One region of the Streptomyces sp. NPDC058274 genome, then DNA from elsewhere that is predicted to be linked to it. Evidence: riboswitches for the same ligand, from Rfam matches in the RefSeq annotation. Region 1 holds a riboswitch; each other region holds the start of a gene.
The links. Region 1 has a riboswitch for cobalamin ahead of ACFVYF_RS20935 (ribonucleoside-diphosphate reductase subunit alpha). Riboswitches for the same ligand answer to the same signal wherever they lie in the genome.
Positions count from the first base shown of each region.

Region 2: it holds a riboswitch for cobalamin, as region 1 does, so the genes downstream of both, ACFVYF_RS00355 (cobalamin biosynthesis protein) here and ACFVYF_RS20935 (ribonucleoside-diphosphate reductase subunit alpha) in region 1, are expected to answer to the same signal.
Region 3: it holds a riboswitch for cobalamin, as region 1 does, so the genes downstream of both, ACFVYF_RS19405 (CbtB-domain containing protein) here and ACFVYF_RS20935 (ribonucleoside-diphosphate reductase subunit alpha) in region 1, are expected to answer to the same signal.

Region 1 is NZ_JBHVXW010000010.1:48,731-58,833, forward strand. Features, by position in the region: gene cyc1 (epi-isozizaene synthase) at 332-1,417, shown strand; gene ACFVYF_RS20915 (cytochrome P450) at 1,414-2,781, shown strand; gene ACFVYF_RS20920 (helix-turn-helix domain-containing protein) at 2,806-3,771, opposite strand; gene ACFVYF_RS20925 (hypothetical protein) at 3,865-4,086, shown strand; gene ACFVYF_RS20930 (ribonucleotide-diphosphate reductase subunit beta) at 3,999-5,012, opposite strand; gene ACFVYF_RS20935 (ribonucleoside-diphosphate reductase subunit alpha) at 5,012-7,393, opposite strand; cobalamin riboswitch at 7,520-7,661, opposite strand; gene ACFVYF_RS20940 (GNAT family N-acetyltransferase) at 7,707-8,213, opposite strand; gene mctP (monocarboxylate uptake permease MctP) at 8,346-9,956, opposite strand; gene ACFVYF_RS20950 (DUF3311 domain-containing protein) at 9,953-10,103, opposite strand, start outside.
Region 2 is NZ_JBHVXW010000001.1:63,735-73,837, forward strand. Features, by position in the region: gene ACFVYF_RS00325 (hypothetical protein) at 1-898, opposite strand, end outside; gene ACFVYF_RS00330 (alpha/beta hydrolase) at 1,247-2,374, opposite strand; gene ACFVYF_RS00335 (class II aldolase/adducin family protein) at 2,817-3,572, opposite strand; gene ACFVYF_RS00340 (lysozyme) at 3,772-4,524, shown strand; gene ACFVYF_RS00345 (anion permease) at 4,701-5,966, shown strand; gene ACFVYF_RS00350 (hypothetical protein) at 5,979-6,200, shown strand; cobalamin riboswitch at 6,348-6,491, shown strand; gene ACFVYF_RS00355 (cobalamin biosynthesis protein) at 6,591-7,541, shown strand; gene ACFVYF_RS00360 (cobyric acid synthase) at 7,538-9,070, shown strand; gene cobN (cobaltochelatase subunit CobN) at 9,067-10,103, shown strand, end outside.
Region 3 is NZ_JBHVXW010000009.1:225-10,327, reverse strand. Features, by position in the region: gene ACFVYF_RS19425 (endo-beta-N-acetylglucosaminidase H) at 1-508, opposite strand, end outside; gene ACFVYF_RS19420 (acyl-CoA dehydrogenase family protein) at 784-1,962, opposite strand; gene ACFVYF_RS19415 (TetR/AcrR family transcriptional regulator C-terminal domain-containing protein) at 2,219-2,812, shown strand; gene ACFVYF_RS19410 (CbtA family protein) at 2,869-3,642, opposite strand; gene ACFVYF_RS19405 (CbtB-domain containing protein) at 3,667-3,888, opposite strand; cobalamin riboswitch at 3,926-4,087, opposite strand; gene ACFVYF_RS19400 (histidine phosphatase family protein) at 4,210-4,791, shown strand; gene ACFVYF_RS19395 (four-helix bundle copper-binding protein) at 5,040-5,414, opposite strand; gene ACFVYF_RS19390 (methylated-DNA--[protein]-cysteine S-methyltransferase) at 5,663-6,178, shown strand; partial or broken gene ACFVYF_RS19385 (2OG-Fe(II) oxygenase) at 6,250-6,938, shown strand; gene ACFVYF_RS19380 (hypothetical protein) at 7,140-7,379, shown strand; gene ACFVYF_RS19375 (bifunctional o-acetylhomoserine/o-acetylserine sulfhydrylase) at 7,555-8,916, shown strand; gene ACFVYF_RS19370 (homoserine O-acetyltransferase) at 8,922-10,064, shown strand.

The DNA of each region.
Region 1 (10,103 bases):
GGAGACGTCGTCGCGGACGGCTGTGACAGAAAATGACAGGCGAGGCTCGCGATCTCTTGTGAGCCCGCATCAACGGCGCCTGGTCGAGAACCTCTCTGACCAGGCGTCGTTCGTCTGTACGTCGCACGTTCGATCGCTTGTACTCCTGGAATGATCCAGAATCAGTCATACATGGGGAGATTCTCGGCACCTTGAGGTAGTGAGTGGAGCAAATCCGTTCCCAGAACGGTCAGTTGTGGTGCTGAATGGGAAGTGCGGGGATACGCAACGGCGCACGCCCGGCACGACGGGAGGGGTGTAGCGCCAACAGGCGGCTGAGAGGGGTTTGTTCGTGCATGCTTTCTCACACGGCACTTCATCGACACCGACCGCGATCGCGGTACCACCGGCGCTCTCTCTCCCGGTGATCGAGACGGCGTTTCCTCGTCAACTGCACCCGTATTGGCCCCGGCTCCAGGAGAAGACGAGGGCCTGGCTCCTCGAAAAGCGCCTCATGTCCCCGGACAAGGTCCAGGAATATGCCGACGGACTGTGCTACACGGACCTCATGGCGGGCTACTACATAGGCGCCCCCGAGGAGGTACTCCAGGCGATAGCGGACTACAGCGCGTGGTTCTTCGTCTGGGACGACCGGCACGACCGCGACATCGTCCACGGCCGCCCGGCCGCCTGGCGGAGGCTCCGCTTCCAGCTGCACGCGGCGCTCGACTCCCCCCGGGACCATCTGCACCACAAGGATCCCCTGGTCGCAGCGTTCGCGGACAGTATGGTCCGGCTCTACTCGTTCCTCAGCAAGCGGTGGAACGCGCGGTTCGCCGGCCACTTCCACGCCGTCATCGACGCGTACGACCGGGAATTCCACAACCGTACGTCCGGCACCGTGCCCACGGTCGAGGAGTACCTCGAACTCCGCCGGCTGACGTTCGCGCACTGGATCTGGACCGACCTCCTGGAGCCGAGCGCGGGATGCGAAATTCCGGCTCGCGTGCGGGAACACCCGGCATTTCGGCGGGCCGCACTGCTCAGTCAGGAATTCGCCGCCTGGTACAACGATCTCTGCTCGCTCCCCAAGGAGATAGCGGGCGACGAGGTCCATAATCTCGGAATCAGTCTCATTCAGCACGAGGGATTGACCATCGAGGAAGCCGTCACGGAAGTACGGCGCCGGGTCGAGGAATGCATCGACGAATTCCGGGCCGCTGAAAAGGAAGTCCTGCGGCTCGCGGAAACCCTCGCGGACGGCACCGCACAGGGCCGGGAATTGAGCTGTGCCGTAAAGGCGTGCCTCTCCAATATGCGGAACTGGTTCAGTTCCGTGTACTGGTTCCATCACGAGTCCGGCCGGTACATGGTCGACAACTGGGACGACCGCTCCACACCCCCGTACGTCAACAACGAAGCGGCAGGTGAGAAATGACCGTCGAGTCCGTACGGCCCACGACCCCCGAAGTGCCGGAGCTGTCCGTACCGCCCCTCGCGGGAGGTGGTGTTCCGGGTCTCGGTCACGGCTGGAACCTCGTACGCGATCCGCTGGGCTTCCTGACCCAGCTGCGCGACCACGGCGATCTGGTCCGGCTGAAGCTCGGTCCGAAAACGGTCTATGCCGTGACCTCGCCGGCCCTCGTCGGCACTCTGCTGACGAGCCCCGGATACCAGATCGGCGGCCCGCTCTGGGACACCCTGGACGTCCTGCTGGGCAAGGGGGTCGCGACCAGCAACGGCCAGCTGCACCGGCGGCAGCGGCAGACGATCCAGCCCGAGTTCCGGCTCGACGCCATCCCCAAGTACACGGCGGTGATGGTGGAGGAGGCGCAGGCCTTCGCGGAGCGCTGGAAGCCCGGCGACACGGTCGACGTCACGACGGAGGCGTTCCGCATCGGCGTCCGCGTCACGGCCCGCTGCTTCCTGCAGATCGGGCCCATCGACGAGCTGGCCGAACGGCTGAGCACGGCGCTGGCGACCGTGTTCGGCGGTATGTACCGGCGCATGATCCTCTCGTTCGGCCCGTTCTATCGGCTCCCCCTTCCGGCCCATCGTGAATTCGACCGCGCATTGGCCGAATTGCACCGCCTGGCCGACGAGGTCATCGCGGAGCGCCGGGCGTCGAAGGAGAAGCCGGACGATTTGCTCACGGCGCTGCTCGAGGCGAAGGACGAAAATGGTGAAACGGTCAACGATCAGGAGGTTCACGATCAGGTCATAGCGATACTCACACCGGGCAGCGAAACGGTGGGGTCCCAGTTGATGTGGATCTTGCAGTTGCTCGCGGAGCACCCGGAACACGCGACCCGGCTGAGCGAAGAGGTCAAATCCGTCATCGGGGACCGGCCGATCACATTCGGAGACCTCCGGAACCTGCGCCACACGAACAATGTCATCACGGAGGCGCTGCGTATACGCCCCGCCGTATGGATATTGACGCGGCAGGCGCTGGCCGAAACCGAACTCGGTGGCTACCGCATTCCGGCCGGTGCGGACATTGTCTACAGTCCGCTGGCGATCCAGCGTGATCCGCGGTCTTACGAGCGGAATCTGGAGTTCGATCCGGACCGCTGGCTCCCGGAACGCTCCAAGGACGTGCCGAAGTACGCGATGAGTCCGTTCAGTGTGGGCAACCGCAAGTGCCCGGCCGACCACTTCTCGATGGCCGAACTCGCCATCATCCTGGCGACCGTGGTGCCGAAGTGGCGTCTGGAGAACCTGCCGGAGACCGACCGCAACACCAGGGTCGGCATCACGCTCCGACCCCGGCGGCTGCTGCTGAGGGCCGTGCCGCGCTGACCCCGCGCGCTTACCGGCGCACGGTCAGGCAGCCTGCGGGCCCCTGAACGTGCGCCGGTACGCCTGCGGGGTCGTCCCCAGGCTCCGGACGAACTGATGGCGCAGCGCGGCCGCGTTGCCGAACCCGGTGCGGCCCGCGATCGCGTCCATCGTCTCGTCCGACGCCTCCAGCAACTCCTGGGCCCGCAGCACCCGTTGCCGCAGGATCCAGCGGTAGGGCGTGGTGCCGGTCTCCTGCTGGAAGCGGCGCGCGAAGGTGCGCGGGGACATGTGGGCGCGGTCGGCGAGCTGTTCCACGGTCACCTCCTCGTCGAGGTGGCGCTCCATCCAGACGAGCACCTCGCCGACCGTGTCGCACTGCGAGCGGGGCAGCGGCCGCTCGATGTACTGGGCCTGTCCGCCGTCGCGGTGCGGCGGTACGACCATGCGGCGCGCGATGGTGTTGGCGACCTCGGGACCCTGCTCCTTGCGGACGATGTGGAGGCAGGCGTCGATTCCGGCGGCGGTGCCCGCCGAGGTGATGACGGGGTCCTCGTCGACGTACAGGACGTCCCGTTCGACGATCGCCCGCGGATGCCGGCGGGCGAGCTCGTCGGCGTGCTGCCAGTGCGCCGAGCACCGCCGTCCGTCGAGGAGCCCGGCCGCGCCGAGCACGAAGACGCCCGAGCAGACGCTGAGCACCCGGGCCTCGCGGCGCACGGCCCGGCGCAGGGCGTCGAGCAGCTCGGGCGGATAGCCGCGCCCGGCGTTGTCGCGCGCGGCCGGCACCACGACCAGGTCGGCCTCTTCGAGCCGGTCGAGGCCGTAGGGAGTGGAGACGGTGAACCCGGCGACATGGGTAGCGAGGGTCGGCCCCTCGGCCGAGGCCACCGCGAAGTCGTACACGGGCAGGCCCTCGTCGCTGCGGTCGAGGCCGAACACCTCGCAGACGACGCCGAGTTCGAAGGGATGCACTCCGTCGAGGAGAACCGCGGCCACGTTTTTCAGCATGCTGTCAGTGTGCCTCGGATGTGGCAGGAATTCGAGGGCCTACGGCAGTCCTGCCACTGACCCCGAGGGCCGATCGGCGCGACAGTGGTGTTCATGCAGACACTCATGAACACCACAGCCGCCCTGCTGACCGTCCTCGGGATCTTCGTGGTCCTGGCTCTCCCCGCGCTGCTCGGACTGCGCCGCGAAGCGCGGATCGACCGGGAGCTGAGGGCCGCCCAGGAGGGTCAGAACTCCTCGTCGAAGCCGACCGAGCCCTCCACCGCCACCTGGTACGCCGAGGGACGCCGCTCGAAGAAGTTGGTGAGCTCCTGAACCCCCTGGAGCTCCATGAAGGAGAAGGGGTTCTCGGAGCCGTACACCGGCGCGAAGCCGAGACGCGTCAGGCGCTGGTCCGCGACGCACTCCAGGTACTGGCGCATCGAGTCGGTGTTCATCCCCGGGAGGCCGTCACCGCACAGGTCGCGCGCGAACTGCAGCTCGGCCTCGACGGCCTCCCGCAGCATGTCGGTGACCTCCTCCTGAAGCCGGTCGTCGAAGAGTTCCGGCTCCTCCTTGCGGACGGTGTCGACGACCTCGAACGCGAAGGACATGTGCATCGTCTCGTCACGGAACACCCAGTTGGTGCCGGTCGCGAGGCCGTGCAGCAGACCCCGGCTGCGGAACCAGTAGACGTACGCGAAGGCGCCGTAGAAGAAGAGCCCCTCGATGCACGCGGCGAAGCAGATGAGGTTCAGCAGGAAGCGGCGCCGGTCGGCCTTGGTCTCGAGGCTGTCCAGCTTCTCCACCTCGTTGATCCACTTGAAGCAGAACTCGGCCTTCTCGCGGATGGACGGGATGTTCTCGACGGCGTCGAAGGCCGCCGCCCGGTCCTCGGGGTCGGGCAGATAGGTGTCGAGCAGCGTCAGATAGAACTGGACGTGCACGGCCTCCTCGAACAGCTGGCGCGAGAGATACAGCCGCGCCTCGGGCGAGTTGATGTGCTTGTAGAGCGTCAGCACCAGGTTGTTCGCCACGATCGAGTCGCCCGTCGCGAAGAACGCGACCAGCCGGCCGATCATGTGCTGCTCGCCCTGCGACAGCTTCGCCAGGTCGGCGACGTCCGAGTGGAGGTCGACCTCCTCGACGGTCCAGGTGTTCTTGATCGCGTCCCGGTAGCGCTCGTAGAAGTCCGGGTAGCGCATCGGACGCAGGGTCAGCTCGAAGCCCGGGTCGAGCAGGTTCTTGGTTTCGCTGGACATTACTGGCAGGCCTCGCAGGACTCGGGGTTCTCAAGGGAGCAGGCGACGGCGTCGGGGTCGGCGGCCTGCTGGACGGGGATGGTCTTCTCGGGCTGGGCCTGCGCCTGGGCGGCACGGGCGATCCGGGTCGCCGGGCGCGAGCGCAGGTAGTACGTCGTCTTCAGGCCCGACTTCCAGGCGTACGCGTACATCGAGGAGAGCTTGCCGATGGTCGGCGTCTCCAGGAACAGGTTCAGCGACTGGGCCTGGTCCAGGAACGGGGTGCGGGCGGCGGCCATGTCGATCAGGCCGCGCTGCGGGATCTCCCACGCCGTGCGGTAGAGGTCGCGGACGTCCTGCGGCACCCAGGTGAAACCCTGCACCGAGCCGCCCGACTCGCGCAGCGCCTCCCGGGTCTGCGCGTCCCACACGCCGAGCTTCTTCAGCTCGTCCACCAGGTAGGAGTTGACCTGGAGGAACTCGCCGGACAGCGTCTCGCGCTTGAACAGGTTGGAGACCTGCGGCTCGATGCACTCGTAGACGCCCGCGATGGAGGCGATGGTCGCGGTCGGTGCGATGGCGAGGAGCAGCGAGTTGCGCAGGCCCACCGCGGCGATGCGTTCCCGCAGGGCCGCCCAGCGCTCCGGCCAGTTCAGCTCGACGTCGAAGTGGTCGGGGTGCAGGACACCGCGGGCGGTACGGGTCTTCTCCCAGGCGGGCAGCGGGCCGTTGCGCTCGGCGAGGTCGGCGGAGGCCTCGTACGCGGCGAGCATCACGCGCTCGGCGATCCGGGTGGAGAGCGCACGGGCGGCGGGCGAGTCGAAGGGCAGCCGCAGCTTGAAGAAGACGTCCTGCAGACCCATCGCGCCGAGGCCCACCGGCCGCCACTTGGCGTTGGAACGGCCCGCCTGCTCGGTCGGGTAGAAGTTGATGTCGACGACCCGGTCGAGGAAGGTCACCGCGGTGCGCACGGTCGCGTCCAGCCGCTCCCAGTCGATGTCGCCGTCGACCACGAAGGCGCCCAGGTTGACCGACCCGAGGTTGCAGACGGCCGTCTCCCCGTCGTCCGTGACCTCCAGGATCTCGGTGCACAGGTTCGAGGAGTGCACGGTGTGGCCCGGCTCCGCGGTCTGGTTGGCCGTGCGGTTGGCGGCGTCCTTGAAGGTCATCCAGCCGTTGCCGGTCTGCGCGAGGGTGCGCATCATGCGGCCGTACAGATCGCGGGCCGGGATGGTCTTCTTGGCGAGCCCGGCTTCCTCCGCCCTGCGGTACGCGGCGTCGAACTCGTCGCCCCACAGGTCGACCAGCTCGGGCACGTCGGCGGGGGAGAAGAGCGACCAGACGCCGTTCGTGTCGACCCGGCGCATGAACTCGTCCGGGATCCAGTGCGCGAGGTTCAGGTTGTGCGTACGGCGGGCGTCCTCACCGGTGTTGTCGCGCAGCTCCAGGAACTCCTCGATGTCGGAGTGCCAGGTCTCCAGGTACACCGCGGCCGCGCCCTTGCGCCGGCCGCCCTGGTTCACCGCGGCCACCGAGGCGTCGAGGGTCTTCAGGAACGGGACGATGCCGTTGGAGTGCCCGTTCGTGCCGCGGATCAGCGAACCCCGGGAGCGGATCCGGGAGTACGACAGGCCGATGCCGCCGGCGTGCTTCGAGAGCCGGGCCACCTGGTGGTAGCGGTCGTAGATGGAGTCCAGCTCGTCCAGCGGGGAGTCGAGGAGGTAGCAGGACGACATCTGCGGGTGCCGCGTACCGGAGTTGAAGAGCGTGGGGGAGGACGGCAGATAGTCCAGGCGGCTCATCAGGGCGTAGAGAGCGGCGACTTCGTCGAGCGCGCGGGGCGTCTCGTCCTCGGCGAGACCGCTCGCCACCCGCAGCATGAAGTGCTGGGGCGTCTCGATGACCTGCCGGGTGATCGGATGCCGGAGCAGATAGCGGCTGTGCAGCGTACGCAGCCCGAAGTAGCCGAAGCGGTCGTCGCCTTCGAGGTCGATCAGCGCGTCCAGACGGGCCGCGTGCAGGCGTACGAACGCGGCCGTACGGTCGGCGATCAGACCCTCGCGGTGGCCCGTGGTGATGGACCCGGAGAACGACGTGACGCCCTGCGAGGCGGCCTCGGCGGCGATGCTGATCGTCAGCAGCCGGGCGGCCAGCCGCGAGTAGACGGGATCCTCGGAGATGAGTCCGGCGGCCGCCTCGGTGGCCAGCTCGCGCAGCTCCGCCTCATCGGCGCGGGCGGACCGGCCGCGCAGCGCGGCGGCTGCGACCCGGCCGGGGTCGGCGCCGGGGAGGTCGGCGGTGAGGCGGGTCAGGGTCCGCAGCAGTGCGGCACCCGGACCGTCCGTCTCCTCCGACGTCGCGGACGGTGTCGCGGTGGCCGGATCGGCTGGCGCGATGGTCACGTGGGGCTCTCCCTCGCTCGGCACGGGGCCTTGCGGAGGGCAGCGGAACACGCGACACCTTGCCGGTACGCGTGCGTCCACCGGCCCATTCCACGAGGCCCGGACGTCGTCGGCGCCCGGGCCGGCCGGCCGGGGCGCGCTGTCGGCAGGTCCTCGGACTGACCGAGCGCGCATACACGCACAAGTACACCGTTGCGGGACAGTTCCGGATTCACACCGGATTCCCCTGCGACGACAGCGAGCACGAGCATACATCTTGTGCCGGGCTGCGGTGGCACCCCCACATCTTGTGTCGCGCCGTTCGCAGAGCGTGTCAGAGCGTCAACTCATAGGTGAGCAGCAGGATGTCGTCGAGGTCCGGGATCGGGTTCCAGTCGCGCGCGGGACAGCGCGTGAAGCCGAGCCGTTCGTAGAGGCGGTGGGCGGCGTGCATGGTCCGCTGGGTGGAGAGCACGACGCGGACGCAGCCCTCGACTTCGCGTGCGCGGTCGACGCACGCGTGGACGAGGGCCGCGCCCGCGCCGCGCTCCCGGGCCTCCCGCGATACGGCGAGCATCCGCACCTCCGCCTCGCCCGGCCGCGCGATGTCGGCCATCGGCCCGCCGGCCGGCACGAAGGTCACTCCGCCGAGCACCCGGGCGCCCTCGACGGCGACGAGCACATCGGCCGCCGCCGCCCGCTTCGCCACGTCCCGCAGCTCCCCGAGGTACGCGTCGCTCTCCCCGAAATCGAGCAGACCGTCGCCCAGGTAGGCCTGGGCGGTGAGTTCCCCGACGGCTGTGTACTCCTCGGGCCGCGCCCGCCTGATGACGATGTCCATGCCGGGGAGTGTGCCGGACGGGCACGACGACGGGCCGCCGAATTTCTCTCGGCGGCCCGTCGAGGGGTACGAGAACCACGGACCGCTCTCGGGTACGAGAGCGGCGGCCCGTCGTCAGGTACGGGGGCCGGATCAGTGGGCCGTGCCCGCGGTGGCAGGCGGCAGTTCGACCTGCACACCCGTGTCGCCCGCGTCCGCCGTGTAGTCCTCCGGAGACGTCTCGTCGATGCCGTCCGGCGCCTTGAAGGCCCGCAGGGCGAAGGTGAGGACGACGGTCACCACGACGTTCATGACGAACGCCGTCAGACCGATGTAACCGATCTCGCCGAGGCCGGGGATCTCCTTCGAGCTGCCGCCGAAGTGCTTCTGCGTCGGCGACGCGACACCGTACGCGGCGAGCGTGCCGTACACCATGCCGACCGCCCAGCCCGCGAGGAGCGCCCAGCGGTGGAACCAGCGGGTGAACAGGCCGCCGACCAGGGCCGGGAAGGTCTGCAGGATCCAGATGCCGCCCAGCAGCTGGAAGTTGATCGCGACGGTCTTGTCCATGGTGAGGACGAAGACCAGCGCGCCCACCTTCACCAGCAGCGAGACCAGCTTGGAGACCTGGGTCTCCTGCTTCGGCGTCGCGTCCGGCTTGATGAAGTCCTTGTAGATGTTGCGGGTGAAGAGATTCGCGGCCGCGATCGACATGATGGCCGCCGGCACCAGCGCGCCGATGCCGATGGCCGCGAAGGCCACCCCCGCGAACCAGTCCGGGAACATGTTCTCGAACAGCTGCGGAATCGCCAGCTGCCCGTTGTCCACCTTCACCCCGGCCGCGATCGCCATGAACCCGAGCAGGCCCAGCAGGCCCAGCATCAGGGAGTACAGCGGCAGGATCGTGCTGTTGCGCCGGATCACCTCACGGCTGCGCGAGGACAGCGTCGCGGTGATCGAGTGCGGGTACATGAACAGCGCGAGGGCCGAGCCGAGCGCCAGCGTGGCGTAGGTCCACTGGCCGGCCTCGGCGGGCACCACTCCGCCCGCACCCGCCGTCGTGAACTTGTCGTTCGCCGCCTTGAAGATGTCGTCGAACCCGCCGAGCTTGATCGGGATGTAGATGATGGCCACCGCGATCACGATGTAGATCAGGGTGTCCTTCACGAACGCGATCAGCGCGGGGGCGCGCAGACCCGACGAGTACGTGTACGCGGCCAGCACGCCGAAGGCGATGAGCAGCGGCAGGTCCTTCACGAACCAGTTCGTGTTCTCGCCGCCGCCGACGCCCATCACGTCGAGGACCGCCTGGATGCCGACCAGCTGGAGCGCGATGTACGGCATCGTGGCGAGGATGCCGGTCACGGCCACCGCGAGCGACAGCCCCTTGGAGCCGAAGCGCCCGCGCACGAAGTCCGACGTGGTCACATAGCCGTGCTTGTGTGACACCGACCACAGCCGCGGCAGGAAGGTGAAGATCAGCGGGTAGATGAGGATGGTGTACGGCACCGCGAAGAAGCCGGCCGCGCCCGCCGCGTAGATGGCCGCGGGTACGGCGACGAAGGTGTACGCCGTGTAGAGGTCGCCGCCGAGCAGGAACCAGGTGACCCAGGTGCCGAACGACCGTCCGCCCAGGCCCCATTCGTCGAGCGTGTGCTCGTTGTCGGCCCGGCGCCAGCGCGCGGCCACGAAACCCAGGGCCGTGACGGCCAGGAAGAAGAAGATGAAGACGCCGAGGGCGACTCCGTTCACGCCGTCGTTCACTTCGACGCACCCCCGCCCTGCGACGTGCGGGCGCGCTGGTCACGCTGCCACAGCTTGTACGCGGTCATCGTCAGCGCCGTGGAGATGATCACCCACAGCATCTGGTACCAGTAGAAGAACGGGATGCCGATGAAGGTGGGATCGATC
Region 2 (10,103 bases), on a different contig from region 1:
CACGGGCCGCGTTCGGGCGCAGCTGCGCGCAGCCGCGGAGCATGGCCTCGGCGGACTGCTCGATGTTCCCCGCGGGGCTCTGCGCGGCGACGCAGATCTGCTCCAGCTTGACCCAGACCGCCCAGCTGCCGAGCGGCGTGAGGGTGGCCTGCCCGTCGGCGCAGGTCAGGGCGCCGACGGCGGCGAGGGCATGCAGGGCCCAGTCGAGGAGCGGCGGCAGCGGGGTGTCCGCCGGCTCGACGGCGGGGTCTGGCTGGGGGCCGTACGGGATCTCGCAGCGCTCGGTGCGCAGTTCCGTGACGCGCTGTTCGAGGAGGTCCAGGAGCTGCTCGACGGGGACGGGCCCGGCGGACAGCTGGAGGAAGGAGAGCACCTGGGGCATCGCGGAGACGACCTCGGCGACGGCGGCGGGCTCGCGGTCCGCGGGCTCCGGATAGGCGAGCGACCAGGCGTCGAAAAGGGCGACCCAGCCGCGCAGTACGGCGCTGTCGTCGCGGTTCCAGGCGCGCAGCCGCCAGCCGGGGCGCGCGGTGTCGCCGTGCACCTCGACGAGGCCGGCCAGCCGTGCGGTGTCCCAGTCGGCACGGACCTGAGCCGGGGTCAGTCCCAGTTCCTGCGCGGCCCGTTCGGCGGTGGCGTCGGAGAGGGCGCCCTTGCCGTCGGGGGTCGCGCCGTCGCGCCCGGGACGGAGTGCGGAGTCGGACCAGCGGGCGACACGGGCCGCGCCGGCCAGGCCGGAGCGTGCCATACGCGCCAGTTCCGAGGGCGCCGGTGTGCCCTCGGGGGGCCGGGGGGCGGGGCGGCGTGAGCGGCGTTGGGTCACCGCTCGGGAAGCGGCGGCAAGAGGCCGCGGGCGGACGAGTCGGAGCCTGGAGTCGCGCGGGTTACGGGACGTCACAGGTGCAGTCTTCCGGTTGACAGTCCGAAAACCCAAACGGAATGGGACGGCGGGCGGCCCGCGCGAGGGGCGCGCGCGTCTCGGCGGACGCCCGACACCCCTGAGCCGCCTCTTCCGCGAGGCCGAAACGGAAGGAGCGCCGCCGCCGCGCCGAAGCGTTTCCGCGGACGGCCGCGGGGGCGGTTTGGAGCCGTCCGGGGGGCCCGAGTCGTCGGCGGGCGGACCGGTCGGAGGACGTCGGGCCGTCGGCGGACAGTGGCCCGGAGGATGGTCGGCCGACCCCGGCGTGGACCGCCGTCCCCTGGGATGGGATACAGCTGCCGTCCGCCGTATGCCCGTCCGGGCGGGCTACATCAACGGGGTGAGGAAGCGGCGCAGCGCCTCCTCGTAGTCCGCCGGGCCGGCATTCCACATGGCGCCGTGCGGAGCGTGCGGGACGGTGTGCAGGGTGACCAGGTCCGGGCGCCGGGCGGCGAGTCTGCGGGAGAAGTCCCAGGGGGCGATCGTGTCGTCGGGGCCGTGCAGCAGCAGCACCGGCACCTTCAGCCGGCCGGGGTCGGCGGCCTCCACGATGCGGTCGCCCTGCAGGCCCGTTCGCCCCTGGGCGGCGCGGACCGCGAGGGGCAGCAGCGCGGCGGGCGTGCGCCGGGCCGAGGCCAGCGCGCGCAGCGTCGTCTCCCAGCTGAGCACGGGCGAGTCGAGGACGAGCCCCGCGATGCGGTCGCGCACCGCGGAGTGCGCGGCGGCGCGCAGCGCCATGGTGGCGCCGGTGGACCACCCGTACAGGACGATCCGTTCGGCGCCGTAGCGCACGGCGTAGCGCAGGGCGGCGTCCAGGTCGCGCCACTCGGTCTCGCCGAGGTGGTTCAGGCCGTCCTGGGGGCGGGGGGCGCCGAGGTCGCCGCGGTAGGCGAGGTCGAGGACGGGGAGCCGCTGGCGGTGCAGGAACTCCATGACGTTCATGGGGTGTTCGCGGGTGGCGCCGAGACCGTGCACGGTGATCACCCAGGTGTCGCGGGTGCCGGGCACGAACCAGGCGGGCAGGGCACCGAGTTCCCCGGGGACGTTGACGTCGGCGTGGTCCAGGCCGAGCGCGGTGCTCGGATCGCCCACGTGGAGGTTCGCGGTCAGCCACACGCTGTCGCCGCGCTTGAGGGCGCCGTGGGTGACGCGCTCAAGACGGCGTACGACCGTGTCGGCGGGGTGCGGGGCGGAGTCCAGGACGGGTCCCACGACCGCGTGGGAGCCGTCACCGCTCAGGCCGTACGTTCCCGGCCGCAGCGAGGCCAGGTCGCGGGTGAGGGTGATCTGGCCGGCGGCCGTGGAGTGCACGGTGAGGCGCGGCTCGGTGGGCAGTGGCCGGCCCGGGGGCGCCTTCAGCGCGGCATCGCTGGCGTACCGGCCGGCGGCAATGGAGGCCGCGCCGGCGGCCAGGGCAACGGTGACGGCGGCGGCCGTCGCTTTGACAGTGCGCACCGGTCCAGTCTCCCGGGGGAGCCCGCTGTCGGCCAGCGGGAGGGCGGACGGGAGCCTGCCTTTCCCGTCCGGACCGGGGACCGCATCTTCCGGATGCGCGTGCTCGGTGCTGCGGTGCCGAGCACGTCACGGGCGGGCGCCGCCGCGGCCCCGGCGCCGATCCGAGGCGTGCTCGGCACCGCAGCACCGGCACGTCTCGGACAGGCGCCGCCGCAGACCCCCCGACCGTCCGCCGATACGTCTCGAACGGCCGCCGCCACGGCCCCGGGGCCGATCCACCGGCGCGTCTCGAACGAGCGCCGCCGCCCCCGGCCGATCCACCGCCACGTCTCGGACGGCCGCCGCCTCCAGGCCGATCCACCGGCACGTCACGAACGGCCGCCACCGCGCCGATCCACCGGCACATCTCGAACGGCCGCCACCGCCGCCGACCCCAGGCTGCTCAGAAGCTGACGCCCCGGCCCGGCTGGCCGTACCCCCGCAGTCGCTCCCCCGCCCGTGCCGCCTGTTCCTGGGTGAGGAGGTTCGGGGTCAGGCCCGGTACGGAGGACGCCGTGAGCCAGACGCGGCACATCCACTCCAGCTGGGCGGTGCGGTCGTAGGCCTGGCTGAGGCTGGTGCCGTAGGTGAGGGTGCCGTGGTTCTGGAGGAGGCAGCCGGAGCGGTCGGCGAGGGCCCGGAGCATGTTCTCGGCCAACTCCTGGGTGCCGTAGGTCGCATAGGGGGCGACCCGGACCGGTCCGCCGAGCGCTCCGGACATGTAGTGGATCAGCGGGAGTTCCGGTACGAGCGTCGAGACGGCCGTCGCGTGAACGGCGTGGGTGTGCACGACAGCGCGCGCGCCGGTGGTGCGGTAGACGGCGAGGTGCATGGGCAGTTCGCTCGTCGGTACCAGCGTGCCGCGCACCTGCCGGCCGTCCAGGTCGACGGCGACGAGGTCCGCGGGCGTCAGCCGGTCGTAGGGCACTCCCGACGGCGTGACCAGGACCGTGTCTCCGACGCGGACCGACACATTGCCCGACGTACCGACGACCAGCCCGTCGGACACGGTCCGGCGCGCTGTCGTAACGAGCTCCTCCCACGCGCCCTCGACCGCCCCCGGGGCACCCGGCGCACCACGCTCGCGCGCGCCCTGCGCGTCCTCCCGCCCGGCCCGCTCGTCCCCGTCGTCCCCTGTGTCCCGCCGCTGTTCAGCCATGGCGCGATCCTGCCAGGAGGAGCGCGCGTCAACGCCGTGCCGGGCGGGGGCACTTCAGAGGGCGACGCGTGCTTCCGCCGGAGCACATGCAGCCACACACCGCCCGGGCCGTGCGACTGGCCGGTGAAGGACCGGAACCCGGTGATCTTCCAGTAGCCTCTGCTGGATTTGTCTGGCACGTCGCCATTCGGGGGGAAATATGGGCCATGATCACCAACCGTTCCGCCCTCGCGCCTGCGCCGTCGCGGCCTCCGCGGCGGCGCTGGCCGTAGCGGGGACCCTGCTGGCCGGGATTCCGGCCTCGCGGGCGGCCTCGGGGGCGGCCGCACCACGCGGACACGACGTCTCCTCGCACCAGAAGAACGTCGACTGGCCGAAGGCGCAGGCGAAGGGCGCCCGGTTCGTCTACGTCAAGGCGACCGAGTCCACCACCTACCGCAACCCCTACTTCAGCGGGCAGTACGACGGTTCGCGCGCCGCGGGCCTGCTGCGGGGCGCCTATCACTTCGCGCTGCCGGACAGGTCCTCCGGCGGGGCGCAGGCCGCGTACTTCGTGCGCAACGGCGGCACCTGGCGCGCGGACGGCTGGACGCTGCCGCCCGCGCTCGACATCGAGTACAACCCGTACGGCAAGAAGTGCTACGGCCTGAGCAGGACCGCGATGGTGAAGTGGATCAAGGCGTTCAGTGACGGGGTCAGGCGGGCGACCGGCCGCCGGCCGGTGATCTACACGACCACGCACTGGTGGGACGACTGCACCGGCGCCAGCCGTGCCTTCGCCTCGAACCACGCCCTGTGGCTGGCCCGCTACGACTCGGCCGACCCGGGAGCGCTGCCCGCGGGCTGGACGTTCTGGACGTTCTGGCAGTACGACAACAGTGGCAGCCTTCCTGGTGACCAGAATCTCTTCAACGGATCCATGGCGCGGCTGAAGACCTTCGCGAGGGGATAGCAGGCACGCCGGAGCCCGATATTCCGGCTCTGTTCGACACACGAGCCGCCGCTTCGACACAAGTGGAATGGCGACACGCCGATTGGGTCACTCCACCGCCCGCCCCAGTTCATCTTCCGTTCACCCAGGTTGCCTACGGTCCTTGTGCCACTGACGTCAAACAGAAGCCTGGGTAAATGGAACACATCACGCTTCTCCTCGGGATCGTGATCGTCACCGCTCTCGTGTTCGATTTCACGAACGGTTTCCACGACACTGCCAACGCGATGGCGACGACCATCTCGACCGGCGCTCTGAAGCCCAAGACGGCGGTGGCCATGTCCGCCGTGCTGAACCTGGTCGGTGCTTTCCTCTCCGTGGAGGTCGCCAAGACGATCTCCGGCGGCATCATCAACGAAGAGGGCATTCGCACCGAGGTGATCTTCGCGGCGCTCGTCGGCGCCATCCTCTGGAATCTGCTGACCTGGCTCCTGGGTCTGCCCTCCAGTTCCTCCCACGCACTCTTCGGCGGCCTCATCGGCGCCGCGGTCATGTCGGCCGGCTGGTCGTCGGTGAACGGCTCGACCGTCATCACCAAAGTCCTGATCCCCGCGGTCGCCGCTCCCCTGGTGGCCGGCCTGGCCGCACTGCTGGCCACGCGCCTGTCGTACGTCATCGGCCGTCGCGCCGACCAGAAGGCGACCGCGAAGGGCTACCGCGCCGGCCAGATCGCCTCCGCGGGCCTGGTCTCGCTGGCCCACGGCACCAACGACGCGCAGAAGACCATGGGCATCATCACCCTCGCCCTGGTCACCGGCGGTGTGATCGCCCCGGACTCCAACCCGCCCACCTGGGTCATCGTCTCGGCCGGTATGGCCATCGCGCTCGGCACCTACCTGGGCGGCTGGCGCATCATCCGCACGATGGGCAAGGGCCTCACCGACCTCGCCCCGCAGCAGGGCTTCGCCGCCCAGACCAGCGCGGCCACGGTCATCCTGGCCTCCTCGCACCTGGGCTTCTCGCTCTCCACCACCCAGTCCTGCTCCGGCGCGGTGATGGGCGCCGGCCTCGGCCGCAAGGGCGGTGTCGTCCGCTGGTCGACCGCGACCCGCATGTTCGTCGCCTGGGGTCTGACGCTGCCGGCCGCCGGGCTCGTCGGCGCCGGCGCCGAGTTCCTCACCCGGCAGGGCACCTGGGGCATCGTCGTCACGGGGGCGCTGCTCCTGACCGGAGCCGGTGTCATCTGGACGCTGTCCCGCCGCAAGCCGGTCACCATCGACAACGTGAACGACGTCGACGCCGAGCCCGCGGGCGTCGTCACCACCGCGATCATCGCTGTCACCCCGCCCCCGGCGGGCCCGATCACCACGCTCGGCGCCGACCTCGACGCCGAACTGAAGACGACCATCCCGGCGCCGGACCCCGGCCCCTCCGCCGAGCCCACCCGCCCGGCCACGGTCTAAGGAACGAACAGCATGCACATCGACTGGGCAGCTCTCGGCTCCGTCTTCGGAGTCAGCCTCGTGGCCACCGTGACCCTCGTCGGCCTCTTCACCCTGGGCGTCGTCGGCCTCGCGAAGCGCGAGTCCGCCTCGGCACAGGGCGGTTCGGCCGCCGTCGCGGTCACCGGCGCGTACGCCTGCTTCGCCGCCTGCGCGGCGGCGGTGGCGTACGGCATCTATCTGATCGTCGCCTGACACCCGGCAGGAGTCGGGAGCCGGGTACTCAAAACCGGCGAAAAGCGCATCACTTGACGTGGGGTGCGGGACGGATCGACGTCCCGCACCCCACGTGCGTGTGGGCCTTCGCACACTCTCCCTTCGCAGGTCAACAGCAAGTTGACGGGTGTTCTCACCCCGTGGTGGACTGCCGGAGCCAAGTACGGCGGCAGGAGAGGAAGCCGGTGCGAATCCGGCGCGGTCCCGCCACTGTCACCGGGGAAGAACATCCCCGGGAGCCAGGAACTCTCACCGCCGGTCTCGTCGAACCAGGGCGCGGACACCCTGAGTGAGGACATATCGCCATGCGCGGCTGCCCCAGTGCGTTGAGTACCCCGGTCCAAGCCGACGTTCCGGTCGGCTGAACCGATGCGTGCCGATCGCGTCTTCGCGTACGGCACCGCCGCCGGCCTCCTCGGTGACCTGCTCCTCGGCGATCCCCGCCGCGGGCACCCGGTCGCCGTCTTCGGGCAGGCCGCGGGTGCTGTGGAGCGGACGTTGTGGCGCGACCACCGCGGGTGGGGCGCACTGCACACCGCCGTCTGCGCGGGTGGCGTTGCCGGGCTCGCCGCCCTCGCGAGCCGTTCCCTGCGCAGCTCCGGTGCCACCTCCCTCGCGCTGACCGCCACCGCCACCTGGGCCGTCGTGGGCGGAACCTCCCTCGCCCGGGAGGCCCGGGCGATCGGCGGTGCGCTGGCGGCCGGGGACATCGAGGTGGCCCGGGAGCGGCTGCCGCATCTGTGCGGGCGGGATCCTCAGGCACTCGACGCGGACGGGATCGCGCGTGCCGTCGTCGAGTCCGTCGCCGAGAACACCTCCGACGCCGTGGTGGGAGCGCTCGTGTGGGGCGCCGTGGCCGGCGTGCCCGGGCTGGCCGGCTTCCGGGCCGTCAACACGCTGGACGCCATGGTCGGGCACAAGTCCGCCAAGTACCGCCGCTACGGCTGGGCTTCGGCGCGGCTCGACGACGTCATGGGGTGGCCCGGGGCCCGGCTGACCGCCGTACTCGCCGCCGTCGCGGGCAGCGACCCGCGCGGCGCCGTCCGCGCCTGGCGCGGCGACGCCGGCCGGCATCCCAGCCCGAACGCCGGTCCCGTCGAGGCCTCGTTCGCGGGCGCGCTCGGCGTGCGGCTCGGCGGCACCCTCTCGTACGGGGGCCGGGTCGAGCACCGGCCCGTCCTCAACGAGACCGGACGGGCCGTCGAGGTCGCTGACATCGAGCGGGCCGTCCGGCTGTCGCGGCGGGTGAGCGCGCTCGCGCTGGGCGTGTGTGCCGCCGGACGGCTGCTGTTCAGGAGCAAGAGGGGGGCCGCGTCATGAGCGGCGGACTGCTGATCGCCGGCACGACCTCCGACGCCGGCAAGAGCGTCGTGACCGCCGGGATCTGCCGGTGGCTGGTGCGCCAGGGGGTGAAGGTCGCGCCCTTCAAGGCGCAGAACATGTCCCTGAACTCGTTCGTCACGCGCGAGGGCGCCGAGATCGGGCGGGCCCAGGCCATGCAGGCCCAGGCCGCCCGGGTGGAGCCCACCGCGCAGATGAACCCCGTGCTGCTGAAGCCGGGCAGTGACCGCAGCAGCCAAGTGGTGCTGATGGGCAGGCCGGTGGGCGAGATGAGTGCGGGCGGCTACCACGGCGGACGCCAGGAGGCGTTGCTCGGGACCGTCCTCGACTGTCTGGCCGCGTTGCGGGGCACGTATGACGCGGTGATCTGTGAAGGAGCCGGCAGCCCGGCCGAGATCAATCTGCGGCGGACCGACATCGTGAACATGGGGATCGCGCGGAACGCGCGGCTGCCCGTGCTCGTGGTCGGGGACATCGACCGTGGGGGCGTCTTCGCGTCCTTCTTCGGGACGGTCGCGCTGCTGAGCCGCGCGGACCAGGAGCTCGTCGCCGGGTTCCTGGTCAACAAGTTCCGCGGTGACGTCTCCCTGCTGGAACCGGGGCTCGACATGCTCCACGGCCTCACCGGACGGCCCTCGTACGGCGTGCTGCCGTTCCGGCACGGTCTGGGGATCGATGAGGAGGACGGGCTGCGGGTGTCGCTGCGCGGGACCGTGCGCGAGTCCGTCGTGGCTCCCCCGGTCGGCGAGGACGTGCTGCGCGTCGCCGTCTGCGCGGTCCCGCTGATGTCCAACTTCACGGACGTGGACGCGCTGGCCGCCGAGCCGGGTGTCGTCGTGCGGTTCGTGGACCGGGCCGAGGAACTGGCCGACGCGGACCTCGTCGTCCTCCCGGGGACCCGGGGGACGGTGAAGGCGCTGGAGTGGCTGCGGGAGCGCGGGCTCGCCGACGCGGTCGCGCGACGGGCCGCCGAGGGGCGGCCGGTGCTCGGGATCTGCGGCGGCTTCCAGGTCCTCGGCGAGCACATCGAGGACGAGGTCGAGTCGCGGGCGGGACACGTCGACGGACTCGGACTGCTGCCGGTACGGGTGCGGTTCGCGCGGGAGAAGACGCTGACCCGGCCCGTCGGGGAGGCGCTCGGCGAAGCCGTCGAGGGATACGAGATCCACCACGGGGTCGCCGAAGTGACCGGCGGAGAAGCGTTCATCTCTGATGACAATGGGCACAGCTTGGACGGCTGCCGGGTCGGCGCCGTCTGGGGTACGCACTGGCACGGCTCGTTGGAGTCGGACGGGTTCCGGCGTGCCTTTCTGCGCGAGGTGGCGGCCGCCGCGGGGCGTCGCTTCGTGCCGGCCGCCGACACGTCGTTCGCGGCGCTGCGCGAGGAGCAGCTGGACCGGCTCGGCGATCTGATCGAGGAACACGCGGACACGGACGCGCTGTGGCGGCTCATCGAGTCGGGCGCGCCGCAAGGACTGCCTTTCATTCCACCGGGAGCGCCCGCATGAGCACAGTGTTGTTGTTGTCGACCGCCGATACGGATCTGCTGGCGGCCCGGGCCTCCGGCGCCGCGTACCGGATCGGCAATCCGACCCGCGTGGATGTCGCGGAGGAGCTGCCCGCCCTCGTCACGGGGGCGGACATCGCCGTCGTACGACTGCTCGGCGGCAAGCGGGCCTGGGAGGACGGGCTCGCCTTCCTGAAGACGTCCGGCATCCCGACCGTGCTGCTGGGCGGAGAGGCCGTCCCCGACGCCGAGTTGATGGCCGAGTCGTCGGTACCGGCCGGTGTCGTCGCGGAGGCGCTGCGCTATCTCGTGGAGGGCGGCCCGGAGAACCTCACCGAGCTGACGCGTTTCCTCTCGGACACCGTGCTGCTGACCGGCGAGGGCTTCGAAGAACCGCGGAAGATGGCGGAGTACGGCGTGAGCGGCGAGCGCCCGTTCGTCGAGGGCCGGCCGACGGTCGGCGTGCTCTTCTACCGGGCGCACGAGCTGTCCGGCAACACCGCCTTCGTCGACACGCTCTGCGACGCGATCGAGGCCCGGGGCGCCAACGCCCTTGCCGTGTACTGCGGTTCGCTGCGCGGCGCCGACTCCGGTCTGTACGAGATCCTCGGGAAGGCCGACGCGCTGGTCGCCACCGTGCTCGCCGCGGGCGGCACCCACGCCTCGCAGGCGTCGGCGGGCGGTGACGAGGAGGCCTGGGACATCGGGGCGCTCGCCGACCTCGACATCCCGGTCCTGCAAGGCCTCTGCCTGACCTCCTCGCACGCCGCGTGGGAGGCGTCGGACGCCGCGCTCTCCCCCATGGACGCGGCGATGCAGGTGGCGATTCCGGAGTTCGACGGGCGGCTCATCACCGTCCCCTTCTCCTTCAAGGAGCAGGGCCCGGACGATGTCCCGGTGTACGTCGCCGACCCCGAGCGGGCCGCGCGCGTCGCCGGCATCGCCGTGCGGCACGCCCGGCTGAAGCACAAGCCGAACGCGGAGAAGAAACTCGCGCTCGTCTTCACCGCCTACCCGACCAAGCACTCCCGGGT
Region 3 (10,103 bases), on a different contig from region 1:
CGTACTCGTCGTCGAAGTCGATGCCGTCCAGGCCGTACTTGGCCACGGTGTCCGACAGTTGTTTCGCGAACGTCGAAGCCGCCTGCTGGGACGGGAAGTTGGCGAAGCCCGCGCCCTGGTGGTTGCCGAGCACCGAGAGGACGACCTTGATGCCCTTCTGCTGCAACGGCCGTATCTGCGTGGCGGCGTTGTCGAGGACGCGTTTCACGTTCTCGTTGAAGTACAGGGTCGCCGCCTTGGCGCTCGTGTCGTAGTTGATGTTCGCCGCGAAGATCACGGCGACGTCGAAGACGTTGCCGCCGCCGTTGGCGAGGGTGTACTTACCGACGTTCAGCATGCTGTTGTTGTTCACCTCGACGTACGCCACCGAGGTCGGTCCTTGTTTTGCGGAGGCGGCAGCGGGGGCCGCTGCCGCGCCGGTCGTGGCGGTCGCGCCGAAGACGAGGGCCGTAACGGCCGAGAGCGCGAGCGCGGCCGTCCGCACTCTGCTGCGCACCGGAGTGAACATCGTTGATCGGTCTCCCATCGGATGGAACGGCGCCCGACCTGTTCGGAAGCGCCGAGTGAGCCCCCCGATCTTTCCGTTCCCGTGACCGGATCCCCAGAACCATGCGAGAACTCTTCACGACTCCCACCCACGTCGCACGGTAACCCTGAGCCCGGGCAAGGGAGTTACACGAGCGCTGCGCTGCCGCACTGTCCCAGGCCTGCGCCCAGCAGAACCCGTTCATCCCTCTTTTGTGCCCACCAAGAATCGAGGATTCTTGGCTCGTCACAGCACACCTACCGGCGCACCCGGGGCATTCCCAGGCCGATCCACGAGATGATCTCGCGCTGGATCTCGTTGTTGCCGCCGCCGAAGGTGAAGATCACCGCCGAGCGGTAGCCGCGTTCCAGTTCGCCGTGCAGGACGGCGCCAGCCGAACCCTCCTTCAGGACACCGGCCGCGGCGACGATCTCCATCAGCCAGGCGTAGGCGTCCCGGCGCGCCTCGGAGCCGTACACCTTGACGGCCGAGGCGTCCTGCGGGGTGAGGGTGCCCTCCTGGACGGCGTTCACCATCTGCCAGTTGAGGAGCTTCATCGCGTCGAGCCTGGTGTGGGTCTGCGCCAGGCGCCGGCGCACCCAGGGGAGGTCGACGACGCGGCGGCCGTCGGCGAGCTTGGTCTCCATCGCCCAGCGCTGCACGTCGTGCAGGGCGCGGATCGCCATGGTGCCGTGCGCGGCGAGGGTGACGCGCTCGTGGTTGAGCTGGTTGGTGATCAGCCGCCAGCCCTTGTTCTCCTCGCCGACCCGGCGCGAGACGGGGACGCGGATGTTCTCGTAGTAGCTCGCCGTGGTGTCGTGCGAGGCGAGGGTGTTGATGAGCGTGCACGAGTATCCGGGGTCGGCGGTCGGGACCAGCAGCATCGTGATGCCCTTGTGGGGCGGGGCGTCGGGGTCGGTGCGGACCGCGAGCCAGACCCAGTCGGCGGTGTCGCCGTTCGTCGTCCAGATCTTCTGCCCGTTGACGACGTACTCGTCGCCCTCCCGTACGGCCTTGGTCTTCAGCGCGGCCAGATCCGTCCCCGCGTCGGGCTCGCTGTAGCCGATGGCGAAGTCGATCTCACCGGAGAGGATCTTCGGGAGGAAGTACGCCTTCTGCTCGTCCGTTCCGAAGCGCATGATCGTGGGGCCGACCGTGTTCAGGGCCATCAGCGGCAGCGGTACGACGGCCTGGGCGGCCTCGTCGAAGAAGATGAACTGTTCCATGGGGCTCAGGCCGCGCCCGCCGTACTCCTTGGGCCAGCCGACGCCGAGCCAGCCGTCCGTGCCGAGCCGGCGGATGGTGTCGCGGTAGAAGCGCTTCTGCGCCGCCGGGTCGGAGTAGCGGGCGTAGGCGTTGTCCGGCACCAACTCGGCGAAGTAGCCACGCAGTTCGGTGCGCAGCTGCTGCTGCTCGGGCGTGTATTCGAGATGCACGGCGCCTCCTGGCTCCCAGTGGACCGGTCGGTCCCACCCGGACTTGACGGCGCACACAGTAGAACTCGTTACAGAAATTGGGAATGCCGATGACGCGTCGATACCGTCGGCGGCGCCTCGGGGACCGTCCCCGCGCATGTCCTGATCGGCACCCGGGACGTAGCATGCGAGAAGTTCCCCGGGGGGCACTCCACCCATCAGCGGTTTCCCGGGGAGTGCACCAGCGGCGCGACGACGATCCTGGACGACACGCCTCATGAAGACCGACAAGCACGACACCGGGAGCGGACAGGCATCCCCTCCCCACAGACCGGCGCTGAGCCGCTCGTACATAGCGGCGGCGGCGCTGGCGCTGATCGACGCCAACGGCCTGCGCGCCTTCTCCATGCGCAAGCTCGGTGCGGGTCTCGGCGTCGACCCGATGGCCGCGTACCGCTACTTCAAGGACCAGGAAGCACTGTTCGACGGTGTCGCCGAGCTGCTCTTCGACGAGCTCGACGTCGACTCGCTGCCCTGGGACGGCACCTGGCGTGCGGTGGCCGAGGGGTACTGCCGGCGGTTGCGGGACACGCTGGTCGGCCATCCGCACGCCGTCGCGGTGTTCGCGACCCATCCGGTCCGCTCACGCGCGGCGGCCGACGCGAGCGCACGGCTGACCGAGCGGCTCCGGGCGGCCGGCTTCGGGTCCGCTCACGCGGGTCACGTCGTTCGCTGTCTGCGCGAGTTCACCGTCGGGCACGCGCTGAGCCTGGCGGTGCTGCGCCCCGGCGGGGAAGCCGCGGACAACCCCGCCGAGCAGTTCGAGACCGGGCTCACCGCGATGCTGGACGGATTCGAGCGGCTGACCTAGGTGCCGAAAGCGGGCCGGCTCCGGTTCGCCTGGAGCCCGCCCGGATCTCTCGGCGCTCAGGGCGCCGCGGAAGCCGCCGGCGCGGCGGCATTCTCCTGCTGCTGCGCTTCCGCGGTGGCCGGTGCCGGCGTCAGCAGCCGCTGGGCCAACTCACCGAAGACAAGCCCGAAGGCGGTCCACAGCGTCAGCTGGATGGCCAGCGCCGCGAGCCGGAACTGCCACAGCAGGGTGGCCGAGAAGTCCTTCGGAACCTCGTCGACCGCCGGCAGGAAGGCGTACGCGAGGCCGACGGCGAGGACGAAGAACGCGCCCGCGACCAGCGTGGCGTTCCAGTTGCCGAGGCGGGGCGCCAGGCGTTTGCCGAGGATCACCGTGGCCACGGCCAGCAGCACGCTGAGCACCATCATCAGGAAGTACAGCGTCGTGCGCTTGCCGATGGTGTCGGGGTCCCCGACGGACGGCGGGTTGGCCGGGTACTTGAGGAACGGCACGACGTAGACCGCGAGCAGGCCCGCCGTCGACAGGAGCAGCGCGCTCGCACGCGGCCCGAACCGCCCGATGCGGCCGAGCGCGAAGCAGTACGCGAGGGCGGCGATGCCGCCGAACGCGACCCCGTAGACGAGCACGCCGGTGGCGAGACCGCCGGTGGACTGCATGGTGCGGGTGACCGCCTCCATGCCGTGCTCGTGACTGTGCGCCTCCTCGTAGGCGATCGCCGTGTCCACGCGCGGCTCACCGAGGAAGTAGGCGACGACCAGGGCGAGCAGGCCGGCGGCGAGACCCGCCAGCATGCCGCGCACCAGAAGATTTCTGACCAGTGCGGAGTTCATGGACTCGTACGCTTCCTTGCGCCGTCAGTGGCAGGGGAAGCCGAGCAGGTGGCGGGCGTCGTGGACCCACTCGTGCACGTTCTCGCCGGACACGACCGAGGTGGCGCCCTGTTCGGCGCCGACGAAGTAGAGCAGGACCAGCATCAGGATGCCGAAGAAGACCGCCCAGGGGACGATCGCGCCGATCGGCAGCTTGGCGGGTACGGCGGTGGGGGTGACAGTCGGCTGAGCGACGGACTGCGCCATGTGGCAGGACCTCCTGGGGAACTCGCGTCCCGGCTTGGTGGTGCACAGGACGACGGCCGCGGGTCTGACTTGCTCGACCTTCGCCGCCCTTGGAGGGGGCGGCTCTTGTGGGCTTACAGTGGCGCGACCGTGCCGGACTTCCACCGGACTTCCGCCGAACCGTCGTCAATATCGTCGAGACCGTACCGCGAAGCGGGGGCCCGGCCAAGGGCGCACGGAGCGCACACTCTGCGCCCCCGTCAGCCGTACACGCCGCCAACTCCCTTGCCGCGTACGGGTTTCTGCAGGAAAGGGACGCGTCGTGAACGCGAGAACAGGCCGATGACAAGTCGAGTGATCTTGATCTCAGCGGCGTCCAGCGAGGCGCTGCGCCAGGCCCGCTTCGACGACGGCTGCCCGGTCGACGCCGCCGGGCTCAAGCGCGCGCGGGCGGCGGCGGGCGCCGTTCCGGGCGCGGAGCGACGGTGGGTCTCCCCCGGCGTGCGCTGCCGTGACACCGCCGACGCGCTCGCTCTCACCGCCGAGGAGGTGCCCGAGCTGGCCGGCCTCGACGTGGGCCGCTGGCGTGGCGCGACCCTGGACGAGGTGAGTGCCAAGGAGCCGGACGCGGTGGTCCGCTGGCTGACGGACCCGGAGTCCGCGCCGCACGACGGCGAATCGGTCCGGGACTTCTGCGACCGGATCGCCCGCTGGCTGGAGACGGCCGCGCGGCTCACGGGCCGGAGCGTCGCCGTGGTGGAGCCGGAGGTCGTCCGGGCCGCGGTGGTACGCGCCCTCGGCGCACCCGAGCCGGCGTTCTGGCGGATCGACGTGCCGCCGCTGACGGCCACGGAGTTCAGCGGACGCTCGGGCCGCTGGAACGTACGGGCGGGACGGCCGCTGGGTGGTCCGGACGCCGGCTGAGTACGGCGGGGCCGGCCCGACGCGCCGTAGCGGACCCCGGCTGAGCCCGACGCCGTACGCGGACCGGCCGAGCCCGACGCCGACGCGGACCCGCTGAGCCCGACGCCCTACGCGGACCGGCCGGGTACGGCGAAGGAACCCCGACACCGTGCGCGGGCCGCCTTCGCACGTACCTGCACGGACGTACCTGCACGGACGTACCTGCACGGACGCATCTGCACAGACCTACCCGCGCGGACGGGCCGGCCTCAGCGCAGCGTGGCCATGAAGTCAGCGCACGCCTGAGCGCACTCGCGGCAGGCCTTGGCGCTGTCCTCTCCGCCCGCGTACTCGTCGAAGACCTCGGCGCACTCCAGGCACACCGTCCGGCACCACTCCAACTGGACGCGGATCGTGGCCTCGTTCTGGCTCGTCTGCTCGGACAGCATGCGGCACGTCGCGTCGCACACCTCCGCGCACAGGATGCCCTTGCGTCGGACGCGTTCCTGGTCTTCGGGGCCGTCCGGGTCGGCGAGGCTCGCGCGCAAAGCGCACGCCCGTGCACAGTCGGTACACGCCTGGGCGCAGGTGAAACGATCCTCCAGGAACCGGAAGAGCTCCTCCTGGGAAGTTGTTGTGGTCACGCGGAGCGGGTAGCCGCGGTGGGGCGTGTCAAACCCGGCGCCCCCGATCGGGCGGGTCCGGGCGCGGACGACCGACGCTCGCGTGCCCGTGGCGGACAGACTCCGATGTACCCCGCGGCCCCCTGTCGTCCGTGCGCAGTACGGCGTCCGAATCCCGCCGGTTCCTCCGGCCGGCAAGCCCCACAGTGGACGTGGGGAGACAACGGCCCGGGCCTCCTGAACCGCGTACTCCCGAAGGGACAGGACTCATGACGCTCCACACGACGATCGACAGCCCGCTGGGTGAACTGCTGCTGGTGGGCGAGGAGTCGGCGACCGCGAAGGGCGGCACGGCGCTCGTCTCGCTGTCGATGCCGGGACAGCGGCACGCCGCCGTCGCGCAGAACGGCTGGACCGAGGACCGTGACGCGTTCACCGAGATCGCCGCCCAGCTGCGCGGGTACTTCGACGGCACTCTGATCCGCTTCGACATCGAGTACGCGGGCGGCGGCAGTGACTTCCGGCAGCGGGTGTGGAAAGCCCTGGACACCATTCCGTACGGGACGACACTCAGCTACGGGAACATCGCCGCGCGGATCGGCGCCCCGCGGGCCGCGGTTCGTGCCGTCGGCACGGCCATCGGCGCCAACCCGCTGCTGGTCGTGCGTCCGTGCCACCGGGTGATCGGCGCCGGCGGCGCGCTCACCGGTTACGCGGGCGGCCTGGACGCCAAGCGCCGGCTCCTCGAACTGGAGCTGCAGTCGGCCCAGGCCCGTACGCCGTGACTCACTCCACGCGTACGGCACGGGCGGCCACGACCCACTCCACCGGCACGGCACAAGCGGCTCTGGGGCGCGTGGCCGCCGTGGACTGGGCAGCGGTCACCGCGGAGCTCGACGAGTACGGCCACGCGCTCACCGGCCGGATCCTCACCGCGACCAGTGCCACGCCCTGGCCGCTCTGTACGACGAGGACGACCGTTTCCGCACGACCGTCGACATGGCCCGCCATCGCTTCGGCTCCGGCCAGTACCGCTACTTCACCCACGAACTGCCCAAGCTGATACGGGAGTTGCGGGAGGCGTTCTATCCGCGGCTGCTGCCGGTCGCCCGTGACTGGGCGGCCAGGCTCGGGCAGCCCGCGCCCTGGCCCGGGAGCCTGCCGGAGTGGGTGGCGATGTGCCACGGCGCCGGACAGACCAAGTCCGCGCAGATCCTGCTGCGTTACGGCCCCGGGGACTGGAACGCCCTGCACCGCGACGTGTTCGGCGAGATGCTGTTCCCGCTCCAGGTCGTGATCGGCCTCGACGCACCCGGAGTGGACTTCACCGGCGGCGAGTTCCTCATGACGGAGCAGCGCCCGCGTGCCCAGTCGCGGGGCTCGTCCACGACTCTGCCGCAGGGGCACGCGCTGGTCTTCACGACCCGCGACCGGCCCGTAGCGTCCCGGCGCGGCTGGTCGGTGGCCCCGATGCGCCACGGCGTCAGCACCGTGCGTTCCGGTCGCCGCCGCACCCTGGGCCTGGTCTTCCACGAGGCCGCCTGAGCCGGCCCGGGCCGGCGGCCGAGGGGCCGCAGAGGGGCGTGTGCGAAGGTCCGGTTGCGCGCGACGCGCGTCTGCGAACGGCGTGTTTCGGGTCTGCGAACAGGTGGCCGTTCGCAGAGACACGCGCCGGCCGGCGGGTGACCATGACGGCATGCACCCGGGTGCCCGTAGGCCGCCCCCGCCCCGCCGCAAGGATGCGTCATGACCCTGCCGCCCGCCACACTCCACTGGGTGTCCGAGAACTGGGACGCCCCGGCTCCGGCCGGGTTGCGCGAGCTGATGTCCGCCGAACTGGCCCCGCGCTACGCCCCCGTCGAGCACCGTCGCGTCCGCGCACCCCAGCCGGCGGCGGACGAGATCGTCGTCACCTGGGTCTGCTACGCGGACGACGTGCCCGTGGCCACCGCGTCCCTGCGCAGACTCCCGGGACGGTCCTCGTGACGCGCCGGCACGTCGACTACGCGCGGGTCACCACCACACGGTGTATGTCCGCGAGCTGACCCCCGACGCCTCTCCGCCGCCGCACCTGCCCTGCCGGCAGCCCCGCGGCGCCTTCACGTACCCCCGCACTCCTCGCGTCTCACGCGCGCCTCCGTACGCCGTACAAGGGAGAACCATGAGCCAGCCGATCGACTCCGTCACCGCGGGGCACACCCCCGAGGACGAACCCACCGGTCCCGACACCTCGGCCTGGTCGTTCGAGACCAAGCAGATCCACGCCGGTGCCACGCCGGACCCGACGACCGGGGCGCGGGCGGTGCCGATCTACCAGACCACCTCGTTCGTGTTCCGCGACACCCAGCACGCGTCGGACCTGTTCTCGCTCGCCGAGCCCGGCAACATCTACACCCGGATCCACAACCCCACGCAGGACGTCTTCGAGCAGCGCATCGCCGCGCTGGAGGGCGGCGTCGCGGCCGTGGCCCTCGCCTCCGGGCAGGCCGCGGAGACCCTCGCCATCCTGACCCTGGCGAGCGCGGGTGACCACCTCGTCTCCAGCACGTCCCTGTACGGCGGCACGTACAACCTCTTCCGCCACACGCTGCCGAAGTTCGGCATCGAGGTGTCCTTCGTCGACGACCCGGACGACTCCGACGCCTGGCGGGCGGCGATCCGGCCCAACACCAAGGCCCTGTTCGCGGAGACGCTGGGCAATCCGCGCGGGAACATCCTCGACGTACGGGCGGTCGCGGACGTCGCCCACGAGGCCGGCGTCCCGCTGATCGTGGACAACACCGTGCCGACCCCGTACCTGCTGCGGCCCCTCGAGCACGGCGCCGACATCGTCGTCCACTCGGCGACGAAGTTCCTCGGCGGCCACGGCACGACCATCGGGGGTGTCGTCGTGGACGGCGGCACCTTCGACTTCGGCGCCCACGCCGAGCGCTTCCCCGACTTCAGCGAGCCGGACCCCAGCTACCACGGCCTGCAGTACTGGCCGGCGCTCGGCCCGGGCGCCTTCGCGATCAAGCTGCGGGTGCAGTTGCTGCGCGACATCGGGCCGGCCCTCTCGCCGCACTCCGCCTTCCTGCTGCTCCAGGGCGTGGAGACGCTCAGCCTCCGCATCGAGCGGCATTCGGCCAACGCCCAGGCGCTCGCGGAATGGCTGGAGCAGCGCGACGAGGTCGCCGTCGTGCACTACCCGGGTCTCGAGTCCAACCGGTGGTACGAGGCCGGGCAGCGGTATCTGCCGCGGGGTGCCGGCGCGGTGCTGGCCTTCGAGCTGCGGGACGGCGTCGAGGCGGGCAAGCGCTTCGTGGACGCCGTCGAGCTCTTCAGCCATCTCGCCAACATCGGTGACGTCCGCAGTCTCATCATCCACCCGGCGTCGACCACGCACAGCCAGCTCGACGAGGAGCAGCTGGCGGCGACCGGCACCTCGCCCGGTCTGGTCCGGCTGTCGGTCGGCATCGAGGCCCTCGCCGACCTCAAGGCGGACCTGGAGGCCGGCTTCCGCGCGGCCAAGGGAGCGTCCTGAACACCGTGCCCACGAGCTCGGGGGTCCCCCTCCCGCCGGCCTCCGGGGCCTGGCGGGAGGGGGACCCGCCCGGGCGGCGCCAGTGGCACCTCCGGGAGAAGCCGCTCGCCCTGGAGTCGGGCGGCGAACTGCCGGGCGTACGGCTCGCGTTCGAGACCTGGGGCCGGCTCGCGCCGGACCGCTCCAATGCCGTACTGGTGCTGCACGCGCTCACCGGCGACAGTCATGTCGCCGGGCCCGCCGGGCCGGGGCACCCGACCCCCGGCTGGTGGGACGGGCTCGTCGGACCTGGCCGGGCACTGGACACGGACCGGTTCTTCGTCGTCGCCCCGAACGTGCTGGGCGGCTGTCAGGGCAGCACTGGGCCGTCGTCACCGCGGCCGGACGGGCGGCCCTGGGGCAGCAGCTTTCCCTTTCTGACACAGCGTGACCAGGTCGCGGCGGAGGCCGACTGGGCGGACGCGCTCGGTATCGACCGCTGGGCGCTGGTGATCGGCGGGTCCATGGGCGGGATGCGTGCCGTGGAGTGGGCGGTGACGTATCCGGAGCGCACGGGCGCGCTTCTGCTGCTGGCCACCACGGCGGCGGCGAGCGCCGAACAGATCGCCTGGGCCGCCGTCCAGCTGCACGCCCTGCGCGGTGACCCGCACTGGTCCGGCGGTGACTACCACGACGCGGGACCGGGCCGCGGCCCGCACGCCGGGCTCGGTCTGGCCCGTCGCCTCGCCCACATCACGTACCGCAGCGAGCCGGAGCTGCGGACGCGCTTCGGACGCGAGCCGCAGGGCACCGAAGACCCCTCGAGCGGCGGCCGGTACCAGGTCGAGTCGTACCTCGACCACCACGCCGGCAAGCTGGTGAGCCGTTTCGACGCGGGCAGCTACGTCACGCTGACGCAGGCCATGAACAGTCATGACGTGGGCCGCGACCGTGGTGGCGTCCGTGCCGCGCTGCGCCGGGTGACCGCCAGGACCCTCGTCGCCGCGGTCGGCTCCGACCGTCTCTATCCGCCGTCGCAGCAGGCCGAGTTGGCCGCCGGCATCTCCACGGCGGACCATCTCCGGCTGGTCGAATCCCCTTACGGGCACGACGGCTTCCTCATCGAGGTGGAGCAAGTCGCCGCGCTCGTACGGGAATTGCTGCCTTGATGGTTGTCCCGTCACCGGGTTGAGCCCGCGGTTCTTCGC